Regions from separate parts of the Photobacterium toruni genome, predicted to be linked through region 3. Evidence: predicted binding sites of a transcription regulator. Region 3 holds the regulator's gene; each other region holds the start of a gene.
The links. The regulator MetJ, encoded in region 3, represses methionine synthesis genes. The targets are predictions, from matches to a motif close to TTAGACNTNTANANGTCTAA.
Positions count from the first base shown of each region.

Region 1: the regulator MetJ is predicted to act here: its motif matches at 1,580-1,599, upstream of metN (methionine ABC transporter ATP-binding protein MetN).
Region 2: the regulator MetJ is predicted to act here: its motif matches at 1,396-1,415, upstream of metK (methionine adenosyltransferase).

Region 1 is NZ_AP024854.1:638,935-642,228, reverse strand. It holds rRNA gene OC457_RS03195 (16S ribosomal RNA) at 1-226, opposite strand, end outside; gene gmhB (D-glycero-beta-D-manno-heptose 1,7-bisphosphate 7-phosphatase) at 884-1,441, opposite strand; gene metN (methionine ABC transporter ATP-binding protein MetN) at 1,745-2,779, shown strand; gene OC457_RS03180 (methionine ABC transporter permease) at 2,769-3,294, shown strand, end outside.
Region 2 is NZ_AP024854.1:443,692-446,985, reverse strand. It holds gene tkt (transketolase) at 1-1,090, opposite strand, end outside; gene metK (methionine adenosyltransferase) at 1,483-2,637, shown strand; gene OC457_RS02250 (SprT family zinc-dependent metalloprotease) at 2,790-3,281, shown strand.
Region 3 is NZ_AP024854.1:192,775-196,068, forward strand. It holds gene priA (primosomal protein N') at 1-1,409, opposite strand, end outside; gene rpmE (50S ribosomal protein L31) at 1,677-1,889, shown strand; gene metJ (met regulon transcriptional regulator MetJ) at 2,011-2,328, opposite strand; gene OC457_RS00945 (O-succinylhomoserine (thiol)-lyase) at 2,636-3,294, shown strand, end outside.

The DNA.
Region 1 (3,294 bases), 450 kb from region 3:
GAAGGTCCCCCTCTTTGCTCCCATCTCGTAAAAGATCGGAGATTATGCGGTATTAGCTATCGTTTCCAATAGTTATCCCCCACATCAGGGTATATTCCCAGGCATTACTCACCCGTCCGCCGCTCGTCAGCAAAAGAAGCAAGCTTCTTTTCTGTTACCGCTCGACTTGCATGTGTTAGGCCTGCCGCCAGCGTTCAATCTGAGCCATGATCAAACTCTTCAATTAAAGTTTTGTTGGTCTTTCGACCGGCTCAATGAATACTGACTTCAAAACTAACTCTTTATAAATAAAGAGTGTAATTTTAAAGCTATTACCATTCCAACAGAATGGTAATGAATTGACTGTGCCGCTTTCTTATTTTTACTTTTTATAAAAAAGTAAAACAAAAAAGCAATCGAACTACTTCTAGCTCTAGGTCACTCAGTTCATTGATAAATCTTTCGACTTAACTATTCAACGAGTGCCCACACAGATTGCATGGTCAAATTGTTAAAGAACAATACTGACTTTCGGTAACCGCTTGCGCCGTTGTCCGTGTCAGTGAGGTCGCATTATAGGGAGATTTTATGGGCTGACAATCGTTTTTTTACTCTAAAATAATCAACTGCTTTTTTTTTGTTCAAAACATTATATTTCATTCGTTTTTTAATCAAAAATAATGCTTACTTCATTTAATTCTCATATAAATTAAATATCGTTAACAATTAAAAATGATGATTGAAATAAAAATTAAAACGATAAGACGTTAGATAAAGAAGTAAAAGAAAAGATATAGTCGTTATGATTTACAATGGCAGGATTAATTGCGGAATGTGCTGCGCGGTTTTATTGATAGCTTTAAAATAAAAGCAGTAGCTTAACTACTGCTTTATCTCACAACAATTATGCTTGTTGTGCTAGCCATATTGGAACATTTTTGATGCCATCGAAAACGGCATCAGCTAAAGCTTCACCTTCTTCTGTAATAGCTTTACCTGTACGCACTAATACTTTTAAAGCGACGTCTGCAGCTATTGCAGCTTTCATATCATCAGCTTTATCACCAATCATTACTGATTTTGACATATCAATGTTTAAATCACTTTGAGCGGATATCAACATACCAGGATTAGGTTTGCGACAATCACAATCTTGTAAGTATTCACCTTTACCCTCAGTTGCATGATGTGGGCAATAGTAAATACCATCAAGCTCAATACCTTGATCCTCGAAATTCCAATCCATCCATTCAGTCAAAGAGAGAAACTCATCTTCACTAAATAGACCACGAGCAATACCTGATTGATTGGTGACTAAAACAAGTAAATAACCCATTTCTTTGAATTTTTTACATGCACCAAAAACACCATCAATGTATTCAAAATCATCAACAGTATGTACATAGCCACGATCAACGTTTATCACGCCATCACGATCAATAAAGACAGCAGGTTTGGCCACAAGAAAGCCCTCAACAAATTAGATATTAATTAAATATTGGTTAGATTATGGCACGAGTTGGCATTGAAAAGTATTAGTTATCACCTCTACCAGGCTGATTGTCATTGAACTTAACCTTGTTATAGACACAAAAATCGTTTGGACGTCTAGACGTAAAAATAGCTATTGACTTAAAAACTAATTACCAATAGCATCATGTTAACAGTTATAAACATAATTTAACCGCAGCAACTAACAATCAACAACTTGTATGCTATAACATCACTCTCATATAATCGTTTCATCTAAGAATCAGGAAGTTCAATGATAGAAATAAAACAAGTCAATAAAGTGTTCTATCAAGGTGATAACGCGATAAATGCGCTAAAAAATATCAACCTCACTATAGAGCAAGGAACGATTTTTGGTGTTATTGGCTCATCAGGGGCGGGAAAAAGTACACTAATCCGTTGTGTTAATTTATTAGAAAAACCAACTAATGGTAATGTCATTGTTGATGGTATCGATTTAACACAACTCTCATTAAATGAATTAACCTTAGCTCGCCGTAAGATTGGCATGATTTTTCAGCATTTTAATTTACTCGCATCACGTACCGTATTTGCCAATATAGCCTTACCATTAGAACTTGCAGGCGTTTCAGAACAAACGATAAATACCAAGGTTACACAGCTACTGTCACTGGTTGGTTTAGAAGATAAGCGTCATAGCTATCCATCAAACCTAAGTGGCGGCCAAAAACAGCGAGTTGCTATTGCTCGTGCTTTAGCCTCTGATCCTAAGGTGTTACTGTGTGATGAAGCCACCAGCGCACTAGACCCAGCAACAACCCAATCGATACTTACATTATTACGTAAAATTAATCAGCAGCTAAATTTAACCATTTTGTTAATTACTCATGAAATGGATGTGGTTAAACGTATTTGCCATCAAGTTGCAATCATCGGCGATGGTGAGTTAGTTGAACAAGGTTTAGTAGGTGATATTTTTGCACATCCTAAAACAGAATTAGCTAAAGCCTTTATTCGCTCAACGTTAGATTTATCGATTCCTGAAGATTATCAAGTAAGAATGACGCCAAACCCTATCAAAGGAAGTTATCCCTTAATTCGACTTGAATTTACTGGTGACTCTGTTGATGCACCTTTAATTAGTCAGGTTGCACGTGAGTTTAATCTTGATATCAGCATATTAAGTTCAAATATGGATTATGCTGGCGGCGTTAAATTTGGTCTGATGTTAGCTGAATTTTTCGGTACTCAAACAGCCATTGATAATGCTATTAGCTTTTTACGTGATCACAAATTAAATGTCGAGGTACTAGGCTATGTCGCTTAATTCAATAACAACATGGTGGCAGAGCAATCAACGCCTAACTGAATTACTTATCGAGGCACTAGGACAAACATTAACGATGGTGTTTGTCGCAGGTATCATTGGTTTTGCCATTGGCATTCCGCTAGGAGTTGCTCTTCACCTCACCAAGAAAAACGGTTTATGGCAAAATCCGCTATTAAATAAAATACTCGGGATTGTGGTGAATATTGGTCGTTCTATTCCTTTTATTATTTTGTTAGTTGCAATTATTCCTTTTACTCGGTTTGTGGTTGGCAGTTCCATTGGTACGGCCGCCGCAATAGTACCGCTTACGGTTGGGGCTATTCCTTTTATTGCACGTTTAGTTGAAGGGGCATTATTAGAAATTCCAACTGGATTAATAGAAGCAGCCCAAGCAATGGGCGCAACCCCAATGCAGATTATCACTAAGGTATTATTACCCGAAGCACTACCAGCAATAATTAATGCCATCATAATCACCTTAGTTACCTTAATCAGTTATTCAGCAATGGCAG
Region 2 (3,294 bases), 250 kb from region 3:
TACGTGATGCGATATTGGCAGGGTTCGCTTGCAGATCGGTGATGATCTTTGAAGTTTCAGCGTCCCAGTTAGTTGGTAAGTCACCGTTCATTCGACGAGTAAATTCAGCCGCTAATTGAGGGTAAGCTGCGCTATAAGCGGCAAACTTTTGCTCCCACGCGGTTTCTTTCGCATTACCCGCTTCAATAGCATTCCACTTTGCCGCAATATCAGCAGGAATTTCAAATGGACCGTGGTTCCAACCTAAGAATTCACGCGCAGCAGCAATTTCTTCTGCACCTAATGGCGCGCCGTGACAGTCATGTGAACCGGCTTTATTCGGTGAACCAAAGCCAATAATGGTTTGGCAGCAAATAAGGGTTGGTTTTGCTGTTTCAGCTTGTGCAGCAGCAATCGCAGCATTGATCGCGTCAGCATCATGGCCATCAACAGTTGAAATTACATGCCAGCCATAAGCTTCAAAGCGTTTGGCTGTGTCATCAGTAAACCAGCCTTCTACTTCACCATCAATAGAGATGCCGTTGTCATCCCAGAACGCAATTAGCTTACCAAGACCGAGAGTACCAGCTAATGAACATGCTTCATGAGAGATACCTTCCATCATGCAACCATCACCCATAAAGGTGTAGGTATAGTGATCGACAATCTCATGCCCTTGCTGGTTAAATTGCTCTGCCATGGCTTTTTCTGCCAGTGCCATACCCACCGCATTGGTAATGCCTTGACCTAAAGGACCGGTAGTCGTTTCAACACCTGGCGCGTAACCGTATTCTGGATGACCTGGTGTTTTTGAGTGTAATTGACGGAAATTTTTAAGATCATCAATTGATAAATCATAACCTGTCAAATGAAGCAGAGAGTAAATAAGCATTGAGCCATGGCCGTTTGATAATACGAAACGATCACGATCAGCCCAGTTTGGATTTTGTGGATTATGATTCAAATGATCACGCCACAATACTTCAGCAATATCTGCCATTCCCATCGGCGCACCCGGATGACCTGAGTTCGCTTGTTGCACACCATCCATACTAAGTGCACGAATTGCATTGGCTAGTTCTTTACGAGACACCGCATTGCTAGAAGACATATCTGCTCCAAATAGTCATAAAATAATAATTTACGAATAAATAATGTCGCTATTTATCAGCGAGCACTTAATTTCGTTTCAATATTGTCTCAAATAGATGCCATTGACTGCAAACGTTTTCGTTTTTAAAAAATCCAGTTTATTCAACAATATGCAATCTATTCAATTTTAAGTTTTTGTATTCAAAACAGTAACAATAAAAACCATAACCTTGCATCAATGCGGTTTTTGTCTAAATCCTTACAGATTACATTGTTGATTTTATAACTGGCAGGGGTATTATAGACGTCTAGACGGAGGTAGCTCTATACATATAAACGTATAGAATGCAGTGCAGTATCAGTATTACCGCTACCGTTCTACCAAATTTATGAATATAAGTGAGACCATCAATGGCTAAACATCTGTTTACTTCTGAATCGGTATCAGAAGGACATCCAGATAAAATTGCAGATCAAATTTCAGACGCAGTCTTGGATGCAATTTTAGAACAAGATCCTAAAGCACGTGTTGCTTGTGAAACTTACGTAAAAACTGGCATGGTAATGGTCGGTGGCGAAGTAACAACATCTGCTTGGGTTGATATCGAAGAAATCACTCGTGAAACAGTCCGTGAAATTGGTTATATTCATTCGGATATGGGCTTTGATGCTAATTCTTGTGCTGTTTTAAATACCATTGGTAAGCAATCACCAGACATCAACCAAGGCGTTGATAAAGCAGACCCTAAAGAGCAGGGCGCTGGTGACCAAGGTATTATGTTTGGTTATGCAACCAACGAAACTAAAGAGTTAATGCCTGCACCAATTACTTACGCACACCGTCTTGTTCAACGTCAAGCGCTTGTACGTAAGAACGGCAGCCTACCTTGGTTACGTCCTGATGCTAAATCTCAAGTAACGTTTGAATACGATCAAGGTAAAATTGTTGGTATTGATGCAGTTGTATTATCAACTCAGCACAGTGATTCAATTTCAACAGCGGATCTACGTGAAGCTGTAATGGAAGAAATCATCAAACCCGTACTACCTGAAGAGTGGTTACGTAAAGAAACTAAATTCTTTATCAACCCAACCGGTCGTTTCGTTATCGGTGGCCCAATGGGTGACTGTGGCTTAACAGGTCGTAAAATTATCGTTGATACCTACGGCGGTGCAGCACGTCACGGCGGCGGTGCATTCTCAGGTAAAGATCCATCAAAAGTTGACCGTTCAGCAGCATACGCAGCACGTTATGTAGCGAAAAATATCGTTGCCGCTGGTATGGCTGACCGTTGTGAAATTCAACTTTCATACGCTATCGGTGTTGCTGATCCAACGTCTATCATGATTGAAACGTTCGGTACTGAGAAAGTCCATCAAGAAATTATCATTGAAGCAGTTCGTCAACACTTCGACCTACGCCCATACGGCCTACAAGAAATGTTAAACCTACTTCAGCCTATCTACAAAAAGACGGCTGCATATGGTCACTTTGGTCGTGAAGAATTCCCTTGGGAAAAAACAGACAAAGTAGACGCACTACGCGACTTCGCTAAACTTAAATAATAATAAATTTAAGTTTATCAAATACTAAGGGACGATTATTCGTCCCTTTTTTATATATAAAATAAAATAATCGTCAATATTTATCCTGCCGTGTATAGTCGATCACGTTTATTCTCTGCTGCACAATCGATTAATCTAGGGTATTTCACACTATGACACCGCTACAAAAGCAAGTGCTTACTCACGTAGAGTGCTGCATCAAACATGCTAATCAACGCCTCAATAAACGCCTGCCTATGCCCACTGTAAATTTTAATCAGCGTGGAAAAATTGCCGGAACAGCCCATCTACAAAAATGGGAATTACGCTTTAACCCCATCTTGCTGGCTGAAAATCCTGATGCCTTTATCAATGAGGTAGTTGCTCACGAAGTTGCCCATTTAGTGGTATTTAAACACTTTGGTCGCGTTCGTCCTCATGGTCGCGAATGGCAAATAATCATGACAGCTGTGTTTAATGTCGAACCTAAAACTACTCACAACTTTAATGTCAGTTCAGTAGCAGGCACAACTTATATTTACCACTGCCCATGTAGTGAATACCCACTCACTATTCGTCGCCATAATAAGGTTAAACGCGGTCAAGCGAGCTACCACTGTCGCAAATGCAAACAACCGTTACAATATAAGACTGATGCTCAATAATCAGAATAATGTT
Region 3 (3,294 bases):
CTTTGAGTCGCACAATGATGGCAACGTAATTCACCCGATTGTTGGTGTAGTGTGTAATACGCATCACAACGATCACATTCTGCAATCCAGCCACATTCATGGCACATCATCGCGGGTGAAAATCCACGTCGATTCAGAAATAGCATTACTTGATTGCCAGCATTAAGATTTTTACGCATTTCAGCGATCAGTGGTGCTGATAATCCCGCATTTAAATATAAGCCTTTAACATCAATCACCCCATGGCGGGCAGCACTGGCATTACCTGCGCGCTTTGATAGGGTGAGATAATGGTATTTACCTGTTTGCGCATTATGTAAGGTTTCAAGTGCAGGGGTTGCTGAGCCTAAGATAATAGGAATATTTTCTTTATTGGCTCGCATCACGGCAAGATCTCGAGCGTGATAACGTAGGCTATCTTGTTGTTTATAAGACGCATCATGCTCTTCATCAACAATAATAATGCCAAGGTTTGCAAATGGGGTGAACAATGCTGAGCGTGTTCCAATAATAATCCCGGCTTGATTATCACGTCCAGCAAGCCATGCTGTCATACGTTCGCTATCATTTAGACCTGAGTGAACGGTTTCTAAAGGAACATTAAAGCGGCGTTTAAAGCGATTGATTGTTTGTGGCGTAAGGCCAATCTCGGGTACTAAAATTAGCGCTTGCTTACCTGCCGCTAAAATAGGCTCAAGTAAATTTAGGTAGACCTCAGTTTTTCCCGAACCAGTAACACCATCTAGCAGATAACAGCCAAATCCTGGGTTACTGTTAACCGTTGCAATTGCTAATGCTTGCTCTTCATTTAAGCGTGGTTTCTGTTCTGTGATGGCAAATTTTGGCTGCCATTGATATTGTTTTGGTTGCTGTTGTTGTTGGTTTATCCAGCCTTTTTGCATGACAGCTTTTAGTGTTGCGCTGCTAACGTCATGCGCGAGTAAACTTTCGTGACTGAGTGCACCATTGCGTAATAGATTTAGAATTTGAGCTTGTTTAGGTGCGCGCTTTAAACCATTTAAGGGCTGTTCTCGACCCGTCTCGGTAAGGTGCCAAAATTTTAGGCTTGCGGTTGAGGCTTCACGTCCTTTCCGCAGTAAAGCGGGCATCGCATTGGCGAGAGTGTCACCTAATGGATATTGGTAATAACGACTGGCCCATTTTAATAATGCAAATAAAGCGGGTTGCCATAACGGCTGGTTATCTAAAACGTGTTGAATAGGCTTTAACTGTTGAATGGGAAAATCAGAATCATGACCAATAGCAACAACGATTCCAACTAATCGTTGGCGTCCAAAAGGCACTAGCACGCGTCCACCGATAACTGGGGTGGTATCAGGTTTGATTAAATAATCAAATGTTTTATCAAGTGGGACAGGTAAAGCAACGCGTGCTATTGAGGGGGTCATATTTTATCGCTTTAATTGAGCTTGCACTAAATAGTAACAGATCGCAGGATAGGGAATAAGTACTGCGATGCCGCAATCATTATTGACTGTTTTAACGATGAATAAAAGAGCAATAAAAAAACAGTGTCTGAGTTGATCTATGAGTAATGATTGATTACTATACGCCGCCTGATTTGTCGTAATTTTACGATAGACTATTTTATTAACCACGTGTGGTGCCCGGCTTTGGATCGGGAGAGCGACACGGCCTTAACTTGAGGTTTCCCCATGAAACAAGGTATCCACCCAGAATACAAAGAAGTAAACGCACGTTGTTCTTGTGGCAACACTTTCGTATTTAACTCTACTATGAGCAAAGACATCAACCTTGATGTATGCGATAAGTGTCACCCATTCTACACTGGTAAGCAACGTCAAGTTAGCTCTGGCGGTCGTGTGGATAAATTCAACAAGCGTTTTGGTGCGCTTACTAGCAAGTAATTACTTGCCAGCTGAATTTAAAAAAAAAGGGATGCGCAAGCATCCCTTTTTTTATTGTTTAAATTTGTAAGATATAAAAAAACCAGCATTGATGCTGGTTTTTTGCTATTTCATGTACATATTATTCATTAATGTCTTCGTAGCTGATACCCATCGCTTCCATTAATAATTTAGCTTCTGCAGGAAGATCGTCGGGATGGTCTTTACGGATATCATCATCTGTAGGTAGTGGTTGGCCTGTATAGGCATGTAAGAAAGCTTCACAAAGTAGTTCACTATTGGTAGCGTGGCGCAGGTTATTGACCTGACGACGAGTACGTTCATCAGTAAGAATTTTGAGAACCTTTAATGGAATAGACACTGTAATTTTTTTGACTTGTTCATTTTTCTTACCGTGTTCTGCATAAGGGCTAATATATTCGCCATTCCACTTTGCCATGTTTTACCTTCTCAGCGATGTTTAATTAATAATAATAACAATGTCGCGATGACGGTTGTTAGTACATAGTCATGATAGGCGGCGATATTACGTGAACATCGCTAGTTTGTCCTCTACCGTGGCATACAACCGTTGTTAGATCACGACTATTTTTTTCAATGACTGAATTTTAGCGGGATTTACTGCTATAAGCAAAGACATATAGATGTCTAGAAGTGTTGACGTCTTATTTTGATGTGGTTAAGGTTGTTTACAACGACCATTATTTATTTACAGGGTTCACCCCTTTATAACAAGGAACGTTATTATGAGTGATAAGCAGCTTGCAACTATTGCGGTTCGTACGGGCATTGATACTGATTCACAGTTTAATGCTGTTGTTCCTCCTATTTATCTTACCTCGACTTACAGTTTTCCGGCTTTAGGTGAGTTACCTCAATACGATTATTCTCGTTCAGGTAATCCAACTCGAAATACCTTAGCCGATGCTTTGAGTGAGATGGAAGGTGGCGCGGGTGGAGTGGTGACAAGTTGCGGTACTGCTGCGATGAATTTATTAGTGTCAGCATTGTTGGGACCAAATGATCTGCTTGTTGCCCCCCATGATTGTTATGGTGGTAGTTATCGTTTATTTAATACGCGCGCTCAAAAAGGGGATTTTAAAGTACTGTTCATTGACCAATCTGATCCCGACGCGCTAGCGACTGCTTTAGCTCAAAAACCAACTTTACTTTGGCTTGAAACGCCATCAAATCCTTTGGTAAGAGTGATAGATATTAAGGCTATCAGTCAGCAAGCACAGGCTGTTGGTTGCCAAGTTGCTGTCGATAACACCTTTTTGTCGCCGTTATTACAACAACCTTTATCACTTGGTGCTGATTTTGTGGTGCATTCAACCACTAAATATATCAATGGCCATTCAGATGTTGTTGGTGGTGTTTTAATTGCTAAAGCACAATCAGCCGC